DNA from 2 places in the Geobacillus sp. WSUCF1 genome. Region 2 is predicted to be linked to the other one. Evidence: a T-box and tRNA genes for the amino acid it is inferred to sense, from the RefSeq annotation. Region 2 holds a T-box; the other holds one or more tRNA genes.
The links. The T-box of region 2 lies ahead of alaS (alanine--tRNA ligase). A T-box ahead of a tRNA ligase gene usually reads a tRNA of that ligase, here a tRNA-Ala.
Positions count from the first base shown of each region.

Region 1: it has a tRNA-Ala gene. The T-box ahead of alaS (alanine--tRNA ligase) is inferred to sense a tRNA for this amino acid. The anticodon was not compared.

Region 1 is NZ_ATCO01000134.1:1,256-4,667, reverse strand. It holds gene I656_RS03550 (thermonuclease family protein) at 98-979, opposite strand; gene I656_RS18760 (hypothetical protein) at 963-1,184, shown strand; tRNA gene I656_RS03555 (tRNA-Ala) at 1,398-1,470, opposite strand; gene I656_RS03560 (MgtC/SapB family protein) at 1,542-2,219, opposite strand; gene I656_RS03565 (DMT family transporter) at 2,346-3,254, shown strand; gene I656_RS0116325 (protein-glutamine gamma-glutamyltransferase) at 3,225-3,412, opposite strand, start outside.
Region 2 is NZ_ATCO01000054.1:12,931-16,342, reverse strand. It holds partial or broken gene alaS (alanine--tRNA ligase) at 1-1,448, opposite strand, end outside; T-box leader at 1,495-1,719, opposite strand; partial or broken gene I656_RS0115200 (AI-2E family transporter) at 1,767-2,827, opposite strand; gene I656_RS17800 (YrzQ family protein) at 2,946-3,080, opposite strand; gene I656_RS10165 (hypothetical protein) at 3,092-3,283, opposite strand; gene I656_RS10170 (PRC-barrel domain-containing protein) at 3,299-3,412, opposite strand, start outside.

The DNA of each region.
Region 1 (3,412 bases), on a different contig from region 2:
AGAAAGCTCAAGGGATGAAACTGCGGCGCTGCAAGGTTTTTTCAATTTGAAAAACATTGTTGCAAAGCCTGATATTCGTTCCATCACCGGCCGTTGATCATGTCAACCGGCGGATGAGCCAATAGAGCGCGGCGGCCGCCGCTAGGCCAAGCAGCGTATAAAGAACCGGACGGCCGGATCGTTCGAGCGGCGTTTTGTTCTCCAAAGCCGGCGGGTGAACGGTCTTGGCCGTCTTTTCCCCGGTCTGCGGCCGCGTTTCCGTCCCTGCCCCCTCCCTCTCTCCAGCGGCGTGCTTGCCGTACATGCCCGCTCCGGTTCGTTTCGCCTCCTCGTACGCCTTGCGGACGCGCGCTTCGTATTTGTAATCGCCATAGTCATAAAAGTCTTCGACAAGTCCGGCTTTGGCGAGGTCTTCTTGCAGCAGGCGCTTGCCGACCCACACCCAGGCGAGCAGCCGCTGGTATTTGTCAAACAGCGCGTCTCCGTCGGTCTCAAGCAAAATGTTCCCTTGATGCAAGCGGGAACATGTAAACCGGCTTGCTTCTTTCCCATACGGTTCGACTTGGATCGTGCTCTCCGGCGTATCAATGAACAAAAACCTCGTCGTGTATACATGGCCGTTGACGCGGAATTTCGCCGTATCGCCGTCGATGCACTCGACCAATTCAGCCAGGTAGGTGCGGCCAAGGCGCAACGTAGAACGATCTTCTTTCTTCCCCAGTGTATGGCCGTCCAGGTCGATTCGCTCTGGGGTGAGATGCCGCTTGCATCGTTCATTGCCGTTGTATGTTTGAATAAGCTGGACAAGCTCTTGTTTCGTTTTCGCCTGCTTCGCCAGCGCAGTCGGCTCATGGAGCAAATACACGCAGTCGCTGCCGCGGAAGTGCCCGCCCAACTCATCAAGCTCGCCAGGGTGGGCAAAAGCGGAAATCGGGAACATCAACAGGAAACAAAACAAGAATATGACCATTCGTTTCAAAAACGATCCCTCCACTCGAAAAGCATTTCTTCCTCTTGAACAAAAACCGGATGTCCGCAATGGATGGGTTTCAGCACACGATCGCACATGTTATGCCGGTTTTTTCCGTTTTTCAGCGAAAAATCAAGCCAATATGGCCGTTATCGCGCTGTTAGGCGGTTTGCGTTCGTTCACGATAAAGTTTATCAAAAAAGTGGAACGATGAGGAAACATCTCGTCAATCAAGGATGTTTGAGGGGGGAGAGGATGACATGTCCAACTTGCTTTTCGATGATCAACCGTTGGTCATTTTGCCGCAGCTCGCTTTGGCGATCTTCGAGGGGGCTTTTCCGACATGTGTGTCCACAGAGGGGGGAAGCTCATCGCCATCTTCCGAAACGAAAATAAAAAAACCCTTGCCACGCAAGGGTTTGACCAATGGAGCATACCGGGCTCGAACCGGTGACCTTCGCGCTGCCAGCACGACGCTCTCCCAACTGAGCTAATGCCCCAAAAAAGGATATGATGATCTGTCCATGTCCCATTATATATATGGATGCGGACAATTGCAATCCTTTTTTGATCACCCGCTTTCAATATCAACGTGCACGACATCGTCAATGGAGCGGATGACGTAGTAAAGTTCGGCGGTCGAGCGCTTTTGGTCAATGACGGCTCTTAGTTTCAGCAAATGTTCATTCTCTTCAACGTCTTTAATGCGCATCGTTTTAATGTTGATGTCCTGTTGTTTTAAATGGTCGATGACCTTTGTAATGTTTTTGGCGTCCGCCACGGTGATTTGCAACAGCACCTCTTTTTCGCGCAGCTGCTTTGGTCCAAAAAAATTGATCAAAAACGGAATGAGTTCCACACTGACAATGAGAAGCGCGACGCCGAACGCCGATTCCCAATAGAAGCCTGCGCCGACCGCTACTCCAATCCCTGCCGCCCCCCAAATGATCGCGGCGGTTGTCAGCCCGGTGATGCTGTCGTTGCCGCGGCGCAAAATGACGCCTGCTCCTAAAAAACCGACCCCGGACACAATTTGCGCCGCCAGTCGAAGCGGGTCCATCGTAATATGGTCTTTGAGCGGAAAGACGTACGCCGATTCGATCGAAACGATTGTAAGCAAGCAGCTGGAAATGGAAATCACAAGACACGTTTTCAAACCGACCGGTTTTCGCTTCAATTCCCGTTCCAGCCCAATGATCAGCCCGAGAATGGCGGAAATCCCTAGTTTGAGGAACGGATCAAACATCATCGTTTCTCACCTCGTTCATGGTATAATGTAAGAAAACGTTCGTGAACCATTTTTGTCCGCCCTTCCGCATGAAAGTGGTAGATCAGGGCGCACACTCCTTTTCGTAGAAAGTGAGTTGGCAGAAACATGAAGCCGCCAAGCACAGCAAAGGCTTATGCCGCTCTATTCATCGGCGCGCTTGCCGTGTCAACATCGGCCATTTTCGTCAAATGGTCGCAGGCGCCGTCCGCGGTGATCGCCTTTTATCGGCTCTTTTTGGCCGTCGCCATCATGACGCCGTTGTTCCTCCGGCATCGAAGCGAACTCCGAGGCGTCTCCCGGCGCGATTGGCTGTTTTCGCTTTGTTCTGGGGTTTTGCTTGCCTTTCATTTTATCCTTTGGTTTGAATCGCTCGACTATACATCCGTCGCCAGTTCGGTCGTGCTTGTGACGCTGCAGCCGCTGTTTGCCTTCGCAGGCGGCGCGTTGTTTTTCCGCGAACGGTTGACCGTCGGCGCGGTCGGGAGCGCGGTGTTGGCCATGATCGGCAGCATCCTCATCAGCTGGGGAGACTTCCGCGTCAGCGGGGAAGCGCTGTACGGCGATGGATTGGCGCTGCTTGCGTGCGCGTTTGTCACGGCGTATTGGCTGTTCGGCCAAGAGGTGCGACAACGGTTGTCATTGATGACGTATACCTATATCGTCTATAGCATCAGCGCGGCGGTGTTGTGGCTGTACGCGATGCTGTTTCGCCTTTCGCTGACGGCGTATCAGCTGACGGATTGGCTTTGTTTTCTCGCCCTCGCCGTCATTCCAACGCTGCTCGGCCATTCGGTGATGAACTGGGCGGTCAAATGGGTCAGCGCCTCGACGGTGTCGATGGCGATTTTATTTGAACCGATCGGCGCTTCCGCCTTGGCCTACTGGCTGTTTGGCGAACCGATCCGTCCGTTTCAATGGATCGGCGGTATTTTTATTTTAACAGGAATCGCCCTGTATTTGTGGGAGAAAAACGAAAAAGGTCCGCTAACGGTGCAAGAACGCAGCGGACCCTAGCGTTCCAAAGATAAAGGAAGAGCGGCGGATCGGCAGGCGGAATTCATCGAAGCCGCGGGCGAATTGGGACAAATAAGCGAAATCGACTTGCGTGATATCGGGAAGCAGGTAAGCGGATTTCGTGGCTCCCCGCTTTCGTTTTCGATTGAGCGCGGCGA
Region 2 (3,412 bases):
TCCTCGACAAGCCGCCCGTCTTTGACGATGGCGATGACCGTCGATGCGGCAACAAGCTCATCGTAGCCGACAAACCGGCTTTCATCTTTAATGTCACCGAGCACTCCGCCTTGGACTTGCATCGAATCGACATCTTGCCGGGCCGCGCGCGCCCGTTCGCGTTGCCGCTCCATCTCGCGCTCAAATCCGGCATGGTCGACCGTCATGCCCGCTTCAGCGGCGTACTCTTCCGTCAGCTCGATCGGAAAGCCGTACGTATCATACAGGCGGAACGCTTCCTCGCCCGGAATGACACGGCTTCCTTGCTCTTTCGCCTTTTCGGTCACCTCCGCCAATATGGCGAGCCCTTCATGGAGCGTTTCATGGAACCGTTCTTCTTCCGTCCGGATGACGCGGGCGATGAAATCGGCTTTTTCTTTCACCTCCGGATAGTAGTCGTGCATAATCTCGCCGACGACCGGGACGAGTTCGTACATAAACGGACGTTCAATGCCGATATGTTTCGCATAGCGCACCGCGCGGCGGAGCAGGCGGCGCAGCACATAACCGCGGCCCTCATTTGACGGCAGCGCCCCGTCGCCGATCGCGAACGTCACGGCGCGAATATGGTCGGCGATCACCTTAAAGGCGACGTCTTTGTCCGGATCTTCGCCATACCGCTCGCCGGCGATCTGCTCGGTCGCGCGGATGATCGGCAGGAACAAGTCGGTTTCAAAGTTCGTCGGCACGTCTTGCAAAATCGAGCACATCCGCTCCAAGCCCATGCCGGTGTCGATGTTTTTCTTCGGCAGCGGCGTGTACGTGCCGTCCGGGTTATGGTTAAACTGCGAAAAGACAAGGTTCCATACTTCTAAATAGCGGTCATTTTCCCCGCCTGGGTACAGCTCCGGATCGTTCGGGTCGTTGCCGAACGCTTCGCCGCGGTCGTAAAAGATTTCCGTGTTCGGACCGCTCGGGCCTTCGCCGATGTCCCAGAAGTTTCCTTCAAGGCGAATGATTCGCTCTTTTGGCAAGCCGATTTCGTTGCGCCAAATGTTGTACGCTTCCTCGTCTTCCGGATGGACAGTAACGGACAACCGTTCCGGATCAAAACCGATCCATTTGTCGCTCGTCAAAAACTCCCATGCCCAATGGATCGCTTCGCGCTTGAAGTAATCGCCGATCGAAAAGTTGCCGAGCATTTCAAAAAACGTATGGTGGCGCGCCGTTTTCCCGACGTTTTCGATGTCGTTGGTGCGGATCGATTTTTGCGCGTTGCAAATGCGCGGGTTTTCCGGAACGATGCGCCCGTCAAAGTATTTTTTCAACGTCGCGACGCCGCTGTTGATCCACAACAGCGACGGGTCGTCGACCGGAATGAGCGATGCGCTCGGCTCAACCGCATGGCCTTTTTCTTGGAAAAACTCTAAAAACATGCGCCGCACTTGGGCGGATGTCAGCTTTTTCATGATGATCCTCCCCTTTCGCCTTTTATATAAAAAAACTCCCATCCCCTGCAGGGACGAGAGTTATGCTCGCGGTACCACCCTGTTTATGGGCAAAAAACGCCCATCACCTCTTTGGCCGTAACGCAGCCTTGCGTCAGGTTTTGCCTGCGCTCCGGATTAGCCTTCTGTTGCCCTTCATCTGGAATTTCTTTCAGCCGCGGAAATTCCTCTCTGTGCGCGAGCTCGCGCGTTAAGATGGACTGCAACATACTCGATCCGTCATCGCGTTATGTATTCGCTTTTTTCATTGAAAGATTATAGACAAGCAGAGAGCATTTGTCAATGCGAAGCATAATGCTCTTTCCAATGGGCGATGGCCACTTTCAGCACCGCCGCCGTCGGAACGGCGAGAATGAGGCCGAGCACGCCGGCGAGCTCGCCGCCGGCAAAGAGGGCGAGCATAATGACAAGCGGATGCATATGCACGCTTTTGCCGACGATCAGCGGCGACAAAACGTTCCCTTCTAAAAACTGCAAGGTAAAAATGATGACAAGCACGATCACGACCATTTTCAGCGAGACGGTGGCAGCCAAAATGACCGCTGGAACGGCGCCGATCAGCGGGCCAAAATACGGGATGATGTTCGTCACGCCAATGACAAAGCCGAGCAACAGCGGATAATCCATGCCCGCAAGCCACAAGCCGAGCGCCGCTGCCAGACCGATCGCCGCACAGACGAACAGCTGGCCGCGAATGTAGCCGCCGAGCGATTCATCGACATCCTTCAAAAACGTCATCCCCGGCCCACGCCACCGCTTCGGTGTCATGTACCAAATCGCTTTTTTCAACACATCGATGTCTTTTAACATATAGAAGACGATAAACGGAATGATCAACAGCGTCGCCGCCGAACCGATGAACGATTTGGCGGCGTTGATCGCCATCGCGACGGCGGCCGCCGCTGCCTGCTCGATCTCGGCAAACATCGCTCGATGCGTGTGTGCACCTCAAGCGGCCAATTCGACGTCTCGTCGTGGATGTGGCGCACCCATTGGCGGTATGTATTCATCAAAGACGGCAGCTGTTCATCCAGTTCACGCAACTGGGCGATGAATAGCGGCACGCCGCGGTACAAGCCGTAGCCGACCAAACCGAAAAACAACAAATAAATCAACAAAATGGCAAGGGCGCGCGGCATTCCTTTGCGATGGATGGATTCCACAAGCGGGTAGAGCAAATACGTAATAAACGACGCCAGCAAAAACGGCGTCAACACCGTTGCGATAAAATCAATGACCGGCCGCCAAACGTCTTTCATCCGAACGATCAAATAGATGATTGCCGTAATCAGCAGCCATTTTCCGATGCGAAAGAACGACAGCCATTGTTGCTCGCCCATCGCCACACCTCCTACCGTTTAGTGTAGGAGATGCGGCGGGAAATATGCCTTCACCGCTTTTAGCACTATTTGACAGCCACAAGGCGACGCCCCCGCGCAAAGGCGAGGGCGAGCGCCGTCAGCGGATCGCTTGCATCAAGCGGCGGCGCATCCTCCGCATCGTGCGACCGTTCATCCAATCGTTTCGTTGGGCGAGCTGATAAGCGGCGACGCCTAATCCGACTGCTAACAGCGACGTCATCATCCGGTTCATGCGTGTCCCCCCTAAAATTGGATCGTGCGTTCGTGGTCGTCAAACAAGTCGTCAAGAGAACTCAACGTTCCGTCTTCTTCCACTTGATGGGCGTGGATCATCCCTTTCGAGACGGACAGCTCAATAAAGCAATCCCAGCAGTAGTACTGGTTGACGCCGATTTTCCCTAAATTTTTTCGTTTGCAATTCGGGCAAATGAGCATGGACAGCCACTCTCCTTACATCGTTGTTTCCACGGTGACCACGCCTTCTCTGGCGGTGAACGGAGCGAGCTCCATTCGTTTCTTTCCTTCGGTCAAATCGGAAAAAAATCCCTCGCTGATCTCGTATCC